Regions from separate parts of the Marinobacter sp. JSM 1782161 genome, predicted to be linked through region 1. Evidence: predicted binding sites of a transcription regulator. Region 1 holds the regulator's gene; the other holds the start of a gene.
The links. The regulator FliA, encoded in region 1, starts transcription of late flagellar genes. The targets are predictions, from matches to a motif close to CTAAAGTTTNNNNNNNNNNNGCCGNTAA.

Region 1 (4,324 bases):
GGGCGTCGAGCAACTGTTCGAACTCGTCGTCGGTGATGTCGCCCTGGTCGGCGCCACCGGCGGGATCGCTTTCAGTTGGGGCTGGCTGACGGTCCTCCACCGCCGGCTCGGCGGTTTTGGGCGCCGCACCTTCCGGCTCGGCCAGCGCGTCGAGGGCTGCGATCAACGCAGGGTCGGCCGGCGTTGGCTCTTCCCGGTTGCGCACCTGGTCGAACATGGCGTTGACGTTATCCAGCGCTTCGAGCACCACGTCCATCAGATCGGACGTCACCTGGCGCTTGTGGTTGCGCAGGGTGTCGAAGACATTCTCGGCGGAATGGCAGCAGTTGACGAGCGCCTCCAACTGGAGGAAGCCGGCGCCGCCCTTGACGGTATGGAAACCGCGGAAAATGGCATTCAGCAGGTCGCTGTTATCCGGCTGCTGCTCCAGGTCGACCAACTGCTCCGACAGTTTTTCGAGAATTTCTCCAGCCTCGATCAGGAAATCCTGGAGAATCTCTTCGTCAGCATCTAACGCCATGCAATGTCCTCACTTAAAAACCAAGGCTGGACAGGAGGTCATCGACATCATCCTGGCCGGATACGACATCCTCACGCTCGTCGGCGTGCATCTGCGGACCTTCCCCTTTCTCGATCGCCCGGGCCGGTTCTTCGCCCAGTTCATGGACGGTGCCGGTAATCTGGTCAACATGGCTGGCCATGACCACCAGGCTCAGGAGGTGCTCCTCCACTTCCTTGACCAGGGCGGTGACCTTCTGGATGACCTGCCCGGTCAGATCCTGGAAGTCCTGCGCCAGAAGTATTTCCGACAGGTGTGAGTACAGGATTTCCGTGTCGTTCGCGGTCTGGTCGAAGAAACGATCGATGCGGTGGTACAGTTCGCGGAATTCACCGGCACCGATTTCGCGACGACGCAGTTTTTTCCAGTCGTCGCGCAGTGCCAGGGCTTCCTCGCGCATGGCGCTGGCCTTGGGCATGGCCTCCTCGACCAGGTCCATGGTGCGGTTGGCGGCGCTGCCGGTCATTTCCACAACGTAGGCCAGCCGGTCCGAGGCATCGGTCATCTTGGACAGCGCTTCGCGCTGTTCGGCGTTCTGCGGATCGATCTGGAAATTGCGAATCGCTTCGTGGAGGCTGCGCGTCAAACGGCCAACCTCGTGGTACAGGCTCTGGTCCCGCACGTCGTTGAGCTCGTTGATCAGACGCATCGCCGCCGCGTAATCCCCGGCATCCACCTGCGCCTTGAGGTCAGTCGCCTGCTGCTTCAGCTTTTCGGTGACTTCAGGGTCGAGCTTCCCCGCATTGTCGTCTTTTGGATTGCCCATGATTGGCGCTCTGATATTCAGGACTGGATGCGTTCGAAGATCTTCTCAATCTTTTCCTTGAGGACCGCTGCCGTGAACGGTTTCACCACGTAGCCATTGACGCCGGCCTGGGCGGCGGCCACGATCTGGTCGCGCTTGGCTTCGGCTGTGACCATCAGGATGGGCAGGTCCTTAAGCATGTCGTCGGCACGACAGGCCTGCAACAGCTCGAAGCCGGACATGCCCGGCATGTTCCAGTCGGTGACGAGGAAGTCGTACTTGCCGCTCTTGAGCATGGGCAGCGCTGTGTTGCCGTCGTCGGCCTCGTCGGTATTGGTGAAACCGAGGTCGCGCAGCAGGTTCTTGATGATGCGCCGCATCGTGGAGAAATCATCCACGATCAGAATTTTCATGTTCTTGTCCAATGGGACCTCCAATCGTTACAACCCGGGATACCAATCGTGCCGGCCCGCCTCCTTCTGACCGGCCACACCGTGCCGGCGGGATCAAAAGGCACCGCCTATTCTGTCCAGTCCACGGACGCTGTAAAGCACCCGTTACCAAAAACTACAGTTTGTACCGTTCTCTAGTGTCGAATCAGCTCGATTGCCAGTCGCTCAGGCGCGCTTTCAGACGCAGTGCCGCCTGACTGTGGATCTGGCTGACGCGACTCTCGCTGACGCCGATGACCGCGCCGATTTCCTTGAGGTTAAGCTCTTCCTGGTAATACAGACTCAGGACCAGCTTTTCGCGCTCCGGCAGCCCATCGATGGCCTGGGCCAGACTGTGCCGGAAACCGGCTTCGGACAACTCCGCATAGGGGGCGTCAGATACCGCATCTTCATTGTCTATCGGCACCTCGCCGGATTCATTTAGCTCATCGAGACTAAAAAGTCGTCCTCCGCTCGAATCGGCGAGGCAGGCGTGGTATTCGTTGAGCGTCATTTCCAGCTCGGCGGCGACGTCCGCATCCCTGGCTTCCTCGCCGGTACGGGCCTCGACGGCCTTGATGGCCTGCGCGATGCGACGGGTGTTGCGATGGACGGAGCGCGGCACCCAGTCACCCCGGCGGATCTCGTCAACGATCGCGCCACGGATACGGATACCGGCGTAGGTTTCGAAGGAAGCGCCTTTATTGGCTTCGTATTTTTGCGCGGCCTCCAGCAGGCCGATCATGCCGGCCTGCATCAGGTCTTCCAACTGCACAGAGGCGGGCAGCCGCGCCATCATGTGCAGCGCGATCTTCTTCACCAGCGGCGCGTGATCCTCGACCAGTTGCCGGGCCGCACTCCGCTCACTGCTTTGTTGGTAGATTCCAAGGCCTTTTGCCAACGTCATCAATCCGGATTACCCAAACAGCCCGTTTGACCGCCATACCACCTGCCCTGTCGGCCGGCGTACTGCATCAGGCGTCAACCAGACGCTCTACGAAAAATTCCAGGTGCCCCCGCGGCGACGACGGCAATGGCCAGTTGTCGACTTTCTGGGCCAGGGCCTTGATGGCCAGCGACGCCTTGGCGCGGGGATAGGCTTCGAGCACTGCACGCTGACGTTGTACCGCTTTCTTGACCGCTTCGTCGAACGGGACGATGCCCTCATATTGTAGTGCAACATCCAGGAATCTCTCGGTCACCCGGGTCAACTTGCCGAACAGGTGCTTGCCTTCCTGGTCGTTGCGTACCTGGTTGGCCAGGATGCGGAAACGGTTAGTGCCGTAATCACGGTTCATCAGCTTGATCAGGGCGTAGGCGTCAGTGATGGAGGTGGGCTCGTCGCAGACCACCAGCAGCAGCTCCTGGGACGCTCGCAGGAAGCTGACCACGGATTCGGAGATGCCAGCCGCGGTGTCCACGATGAGCACGTCGATCTGGTCCCCCAGTTCACTGAACGCGTTGATCAGTCCGGCGTGTTCCATCGGCGTCAGTTGAGTCATGCGCTGGGTGCCGGAGGACGCCGGAACGATCTTGATGCCGCCCGGCCCGTCCACCAGGACGTCGCGCAGGTCGCACTGACCGTTCAGCACGTCGGACAGGTTGTGCTGGGCGGTGATGCCCAGCAGCACGTCGATGTTGGCCAGTCCCAGATCAGCGTCCAGGACCACCACACGACGCCCCATCTGAGCCAGGGCAATGGCCAGATTGACCGAAACGTTGCTCTTGCCAACGCCACCTTTGCCGCCGGATACGGCGATCACCTGAACCGGGTTTGGTCTACTCATGCCGGGTACAGTCTCTCACGACAGGTTGTGATTCTCTCGGCCGGTTCCGACCGGCTCTGTGTATGGACGGCTCCAGAACGATCGGCGGCTCCGGCAACCTTCCCGTATTCAGGCACCCGCTGCGACCATGGACGTCTCCCGCATCTGGCGCAGGCGTTCCACACCCAGGCGGACCAGCGGTGCGGACTGCGCGGGATGGATGTCTTCGGGAATGCGCTGGCCATCGGTGTAGTAGGCCACCCGAAGTCCGGTTTCCATGGCGAACCCGAGTACCTCGCCGAGCGTCAGGGCTTCATCCAGCTTGGTCATGATACACCCGGCAGGATTCGCCATCTTATAGCAATGCCACGTGGATTTCATGATCCGCGGCTGACTGGTGGCCGACAGCACGAGGTAGGGCTTGACCGGGTGATCGCTCGACGCCAGCTCTTCCAGCTGCTCCTGGTGGCCGCGATCGGCGTGGGTCAGGCCCGCGGTGTCGATCAGTACCAGACGCTTGTCGGACAGGTCGTCCAGAATCCGGTCGAGGGAATGGCTCTCGTCGACCACGCGTACCGGCACATTGAGGATGCGGCCGAAGACGAACAGCTGCTCATGGGCCGCCACCCGGTAGCGGTCGGTGGTGACCAGCGCCAGGGAATCCGGACCATGCTCAAGCACATAGCGCGCCGCCATCTTGCCGATGGTTGTGGTCTTGCCGGAGCCGGTGGGGCCGACCAACGCGACGATACCGCCCTGCTCGACAATCTCCTTATCCTGGGTCCGAACCCCCGCGGCGAGGGTCCGCAGCGCCTTCTTCCAG
Region 2 (4,324 bases), on a different contig from region 1:
CGTTGGGTCGTGTTCAGGTTGCGCTGCGCATTCAGCGACGCAAGGTTCGTATTAATGATCTGAGGCATGCTGTTTCTCCTTGCCAGGAAAAGCCGGAACCCAAGTGCCCGATCAAAAGGACGCCCTACCGGCAAACGTTCGTTAAAATGCAAGCGTTGCCGTGCCAGAAGCGAAGTGTGTGCCAGTTTCTTTTTTTTATTTATAAGTCACTGATAATGATTGTAAAAAATAATTTGTCGCGAGACGGGTCGGCTTGCGGGCGCCGATATTTTGACTGACCGGCAGGAAGGGAATTGCCGCTTTTTCAACCGAGTGTGGGGAAGTCACGAGCGGCAGACGCACTCGATGGGAGTGCCGGGTCTTGCACCCGCTTTAGGCGTTGAGGCGATATGAGGAAGGATTTTTTATCGACCTATCTTTATGAAAAGTAAAATAAAACTGAAAGCGTGATAGTGATTTACATTAGTTAACAAGAAAATCCGAAATTCTTTCTAAAGGATTCTTAACCCTCGCCGCTAAGCATTACAGCAGGGCGGCGCACCCAACTGATGAAAACGGGCGCCAGACCTCTTTCCAGTCAAAACTGACGGTTTCAAGGAGAAGCATCATGGCTCTCGGTATCAACACTAACGTTGCGTCCTTAAGCGCTCAGAACAACCTGAACAAGTCCCAGTCTCTCTCGGACCAGGCTCTTGAGCGTCTGTCCTCCGGTCTGCGCATCAACTCGGCTAAAGACGATGCGGCTGGTCTGGCGATTTCCTCTCGTTTCGATTCACAGATCCGCGGCCTGAACGTTGCCCAGCGCAACGCCAACGACGGTATCTCCCTGGCACAGACCGCTGAAGGCGCGCTGGGGCAGGCCGGTGACCTGCTGCAGCGGATTCGTGAGCTGTCGGTCCAGTCGGCCAACGACACCAATTCCTCTTCTGACCGGAAGTCGCTGCAGGCCGAAGTAAGCCAGTTGCAGGCGGAACTGAACCGCGTCGCCGACACCACCAACTTCAACGGCCAGACCCTGTTGAACGGCGACTTTACTAACGCCCAGTTCCAGGTCGGCGCCAATGCCAACCAGACTATCAATGTCACCATGGGCAGCGCGCGTGGAACGGATATTGGCAACTATACCTTTGGTGCAAGCGGTACCGCGCTTGGTCAAGCGGCTGCATCTAACGCTGTTGCCGGAAGTGAGGCGATAGAGGTTTCTGGTAATGGTGCCAGCGGCACCTACACGACAGTGGCCGGAGATTCAGCGCAGGACATTGCTGCGGGTATTAACGCTTTCAGTGCCGATACTGGTGTAACAGCGAGTGCAAGAACTGAGGCAACTCTGAGCGGTATTGCTGACGGTACAGTTAGCTTTGATTTGGCCGGTGAGAACGATGGAACTGGGGAAGAGGTCTCGATTTCCGCGACCGTTACTGGCGGCGACTATTCCTCACTTGCAGATGCGATCAATGATAACTCCGCGGTAACCGGTATTACGGCTCAGGTTGTTACGGAATCCGGTACTGAGCAACTGAAGCTGACTAGCGAGAGTGGTGCTGACATCAGTATCTCGAGCTACGCAAACACCGGAACGGCCGCAGCCACCATGGCTGGTAGTGAAGGTGGTAGTGTCGATTTCAGCTCTGCGACCGCAGGTACTGTGACGGGCACTGTTGACCTTTCCTCTAGTAGCGCTTTCAGTGTTTCTGGCGGAACAACAGCAATCGCTGACGGGGGTGGTACGTTGAGCTCCGTAGCTGAAATTGACATCACGACCACTGATGGCGCGAACGCCGCTATCGAAACGATCGATGCCGCGCTGTCCTCGATTAACAGCCAGCGTGCGGACCTCGGTGCGATCCAGAACCGCTTCGAGTCCACCATCGAAGCGATCGCGACCACCTCTGAGAACCTGTCCGCTGCCCAGGGCCGGATCCTGGACGCCGACTTCGCATCCGAAACCGCGAAGCTGTCCAAGTCCCAGGTTCTGCAGCAGGCCGGTATCTCGGTCCTGGCTCAGGCCAATGCCCGTCCGCAGCAGGTTCTGTCCCTCCTGCAGTAACAGGGATAGCACGGTAAAAGCCGGCCCTTTCGGGGGCCGGCTTTCCGCCGTATCAGGATAGTGGGGTGAGCTATGACTGACGTAAACCTGAATGGCCCGGATTTGAAGCTGGTTCGCTCCAGTGATCAGCCTCCGGCTCGGGCGTCTGCGTCACCTCAGGCTGAAGGAAACACGCCTTCCGCTCGAGCCCAGGCGGCTTCCGATTCCAGGGTGGTGGCACTGCGACAGGCTTCTGACCAGTCCCGTGTGCAGCGTCTTGAGAATCAGCAGGAAGCCCAGAAAGAATCTCTGGATAAGGCGGTCTCCCAACTCAACGACTTCGTGCAGACGGTTCAGCGCGACCTCCAGTTTGAGGTCGACAACGACTCCGGCAAGACAATCGTGAGGGTGGTGGACCAGCAGACCGATGAGGTCATTCGGCAGATTCCGGACGACGTGGCTTTGAGGTTGGCCGAAAACTTGCAGCAGGACGAACCGCTGACGCTATTCAATATCGAAGTGTAGGGTCTTGCCGGTGTCATGCCGGGCCCAAATAGCGGTATTTCAGCACCGCCGGCTCCTATGGGGTCGGCGGTGTTTTGCATCCAGGGACCTGAAATGGCAGTGCTTTTCTGGAGGCTTCAATGGCTGGCGCGGTTGCGGCGGAGTGTCGTAAGCGTACTGTGAAATCTCGCAGTGTGGATACATATTGTTACAAAGCGATCGGAACGAAGGGCAAAGTTTTGCCGCTTTTGGCCGATAAGCGTACAAAGGGATAGGTTGCCTTCTTGAGGGGCTGAAACTATGGCAGGCATTTCATCACTGGGTATCGGTTCCGGGGTCCTGAATTCGGATCTCGTCGATCAGCTGGTGGCTGCGGAGAAAGAGCCGGTCACCAACCGGCTGGACAGCAAACAGCAAAAGGCGGAGACGCTGATCTCAGCCTACGGCACGCTGCGCAGCGCGATTACGGAATTGCGCCTGCCAATGCGTCAGCTGAGTGCAGCCGACAATCTCAAATCCTTCTCCGCCTCCTCCTCCAACGAGGATGTGGCAGTCACCGTCGACAGCACCGAAGCCAGCCGCGGCAGCTACACCGTGCAGGTGGACAGCCTGGCCCAGGCCCAGTCTCTCGCGTCCGGCACCTTCGAGGATCGTGACGCCACCCCGGTCGGCACCGGTACCCTCAGCATCAGCGTCGGCGGTGAAACCAAGCTGATCGATATCGACAGCTCCAACAACACGCTGCAGGGCATTGCCGACGAGATCAACGATTCCGGCCTGGCCGTGTCCGCCGGCGTGATCGACACCGGCGACGGTTATCGTCTGGTCATGTCCTCGGACGAAACCGGTACCGACAACGCCATTCGCATCGGCGTTAATGACAGCGACGGCAACAACACCGACGCCGCCGGCCTGTCCCAGTTCGTCTTCAACGACACCGCCCAGAACCTGACCGAGACGGTTGAGGCCAAGGACGCAGTGGTCCAGGTCAACGGGATCAGCATCACCCGTTCCAGCAATACCATCGACAACGTCATCGACGGGCTGACCTTCGAGGTGAAGGCTGAGGGTGTCACGTCCACGGTCAAGGTCGAGCAGGACACCGGCGCGGTGACGGATCGTGTGGCGAGTTTTGTTGAAAAATTCAACGCGCTGCAGGACACCATTTCCGGTCTGGCGGGTTATAACTCCGAGACGCAGACGGCCGGCGTTCTGTCCGGCGATTCCACGGTGCGCGGTATCCAGAACGGGTTGCGTAACATGCTGACCCGCATCGTGCCGGGGCTGGAAGATTCTGCGGTGCGCACCCTGGCGGACGTGGGCATCACCACTGACTACGAGACCGGTAAGCTTGAGTTCGACCAGGAGAAGTTCGTTGAGCAGCTTGAGGCGAACCCGGACGACGTCACAGCCCTGTTTGCCGAGCAGGGGCGGACCAGCGATGCCCAGGTGGAGTTCGTCAGCAGCGGTATCAATACCGAGCCGGGTGAGTACAGCATCAACATCACCCAGGCGGCGACCCAGGGCTCGCTGACCGGCACCAACGTGGGCGCAGGATCAGTCACCATCGACGGCGACAATGACAACCTGACGTTCAAGGTGGATGGCGAAACCTCCGTCAGCATTACCCTGGATGCGGGCACCTACACCCGTGAGGAACTGGCCGCCCAGATCCAGGAGCAGCTCAACACCAATACGGCGCTGAGCAGCTCCGGCAAGTCCGTGCAGGTGGATTTCGACAGCACCAGCGGTGCCCTGTCGTTCAAGTCCGGCGCGTTCGGTAGCGAATCCAAC

Region 2: a site for FliA is predicted at 2,762-2,789, ahead of fliD (flagellar filament capping protein FliD). Genes of this name have one in related genera too.

What each region holds. Positions count from the first base shown of each region.
Region 1 covers NZ_WSSA01000003.1:74,256-78,579, forward strand. The annotation lists gene GQB00_RS13045 (chemotaxis protein CheA) at 1-520, opposite strand, end outside; gene GQB00_RS13050 (protein phosphatase CheZ) at 534-1,325, opposite strand; gene cheY (chemotaxis response regulator CheY) at 1,343-1,729, opposite strand; gene GQB00_RS13060 (RNA polymerase sigma factor FliA) at 1,902-2,642, opposite strand; gene GQB00_RS13065 (MinD/ParA family protein) at 2,710-3,522, opposite strand; gene flhF (flagellar biosynthesis protein FlhF) at 3,631-4,324, opposite strand, start outside.
Region 2 covers NZ_WSSA01000002.1:200,519-204,842, forward strand. The annotation lists gene GQB00_RS00885 (flagellin) at 1-68, opposite strand, end outside; gene GQB00_RS00890 (flagellin) at 608-2,047, shown strand; gene GQB00_RS00895 (flagellar protein FlaG) at 2,120-2,551, shown strand; gene fliD (flagellar filament capping protein FliD) at 2,831-4,324, shown strand, end outside.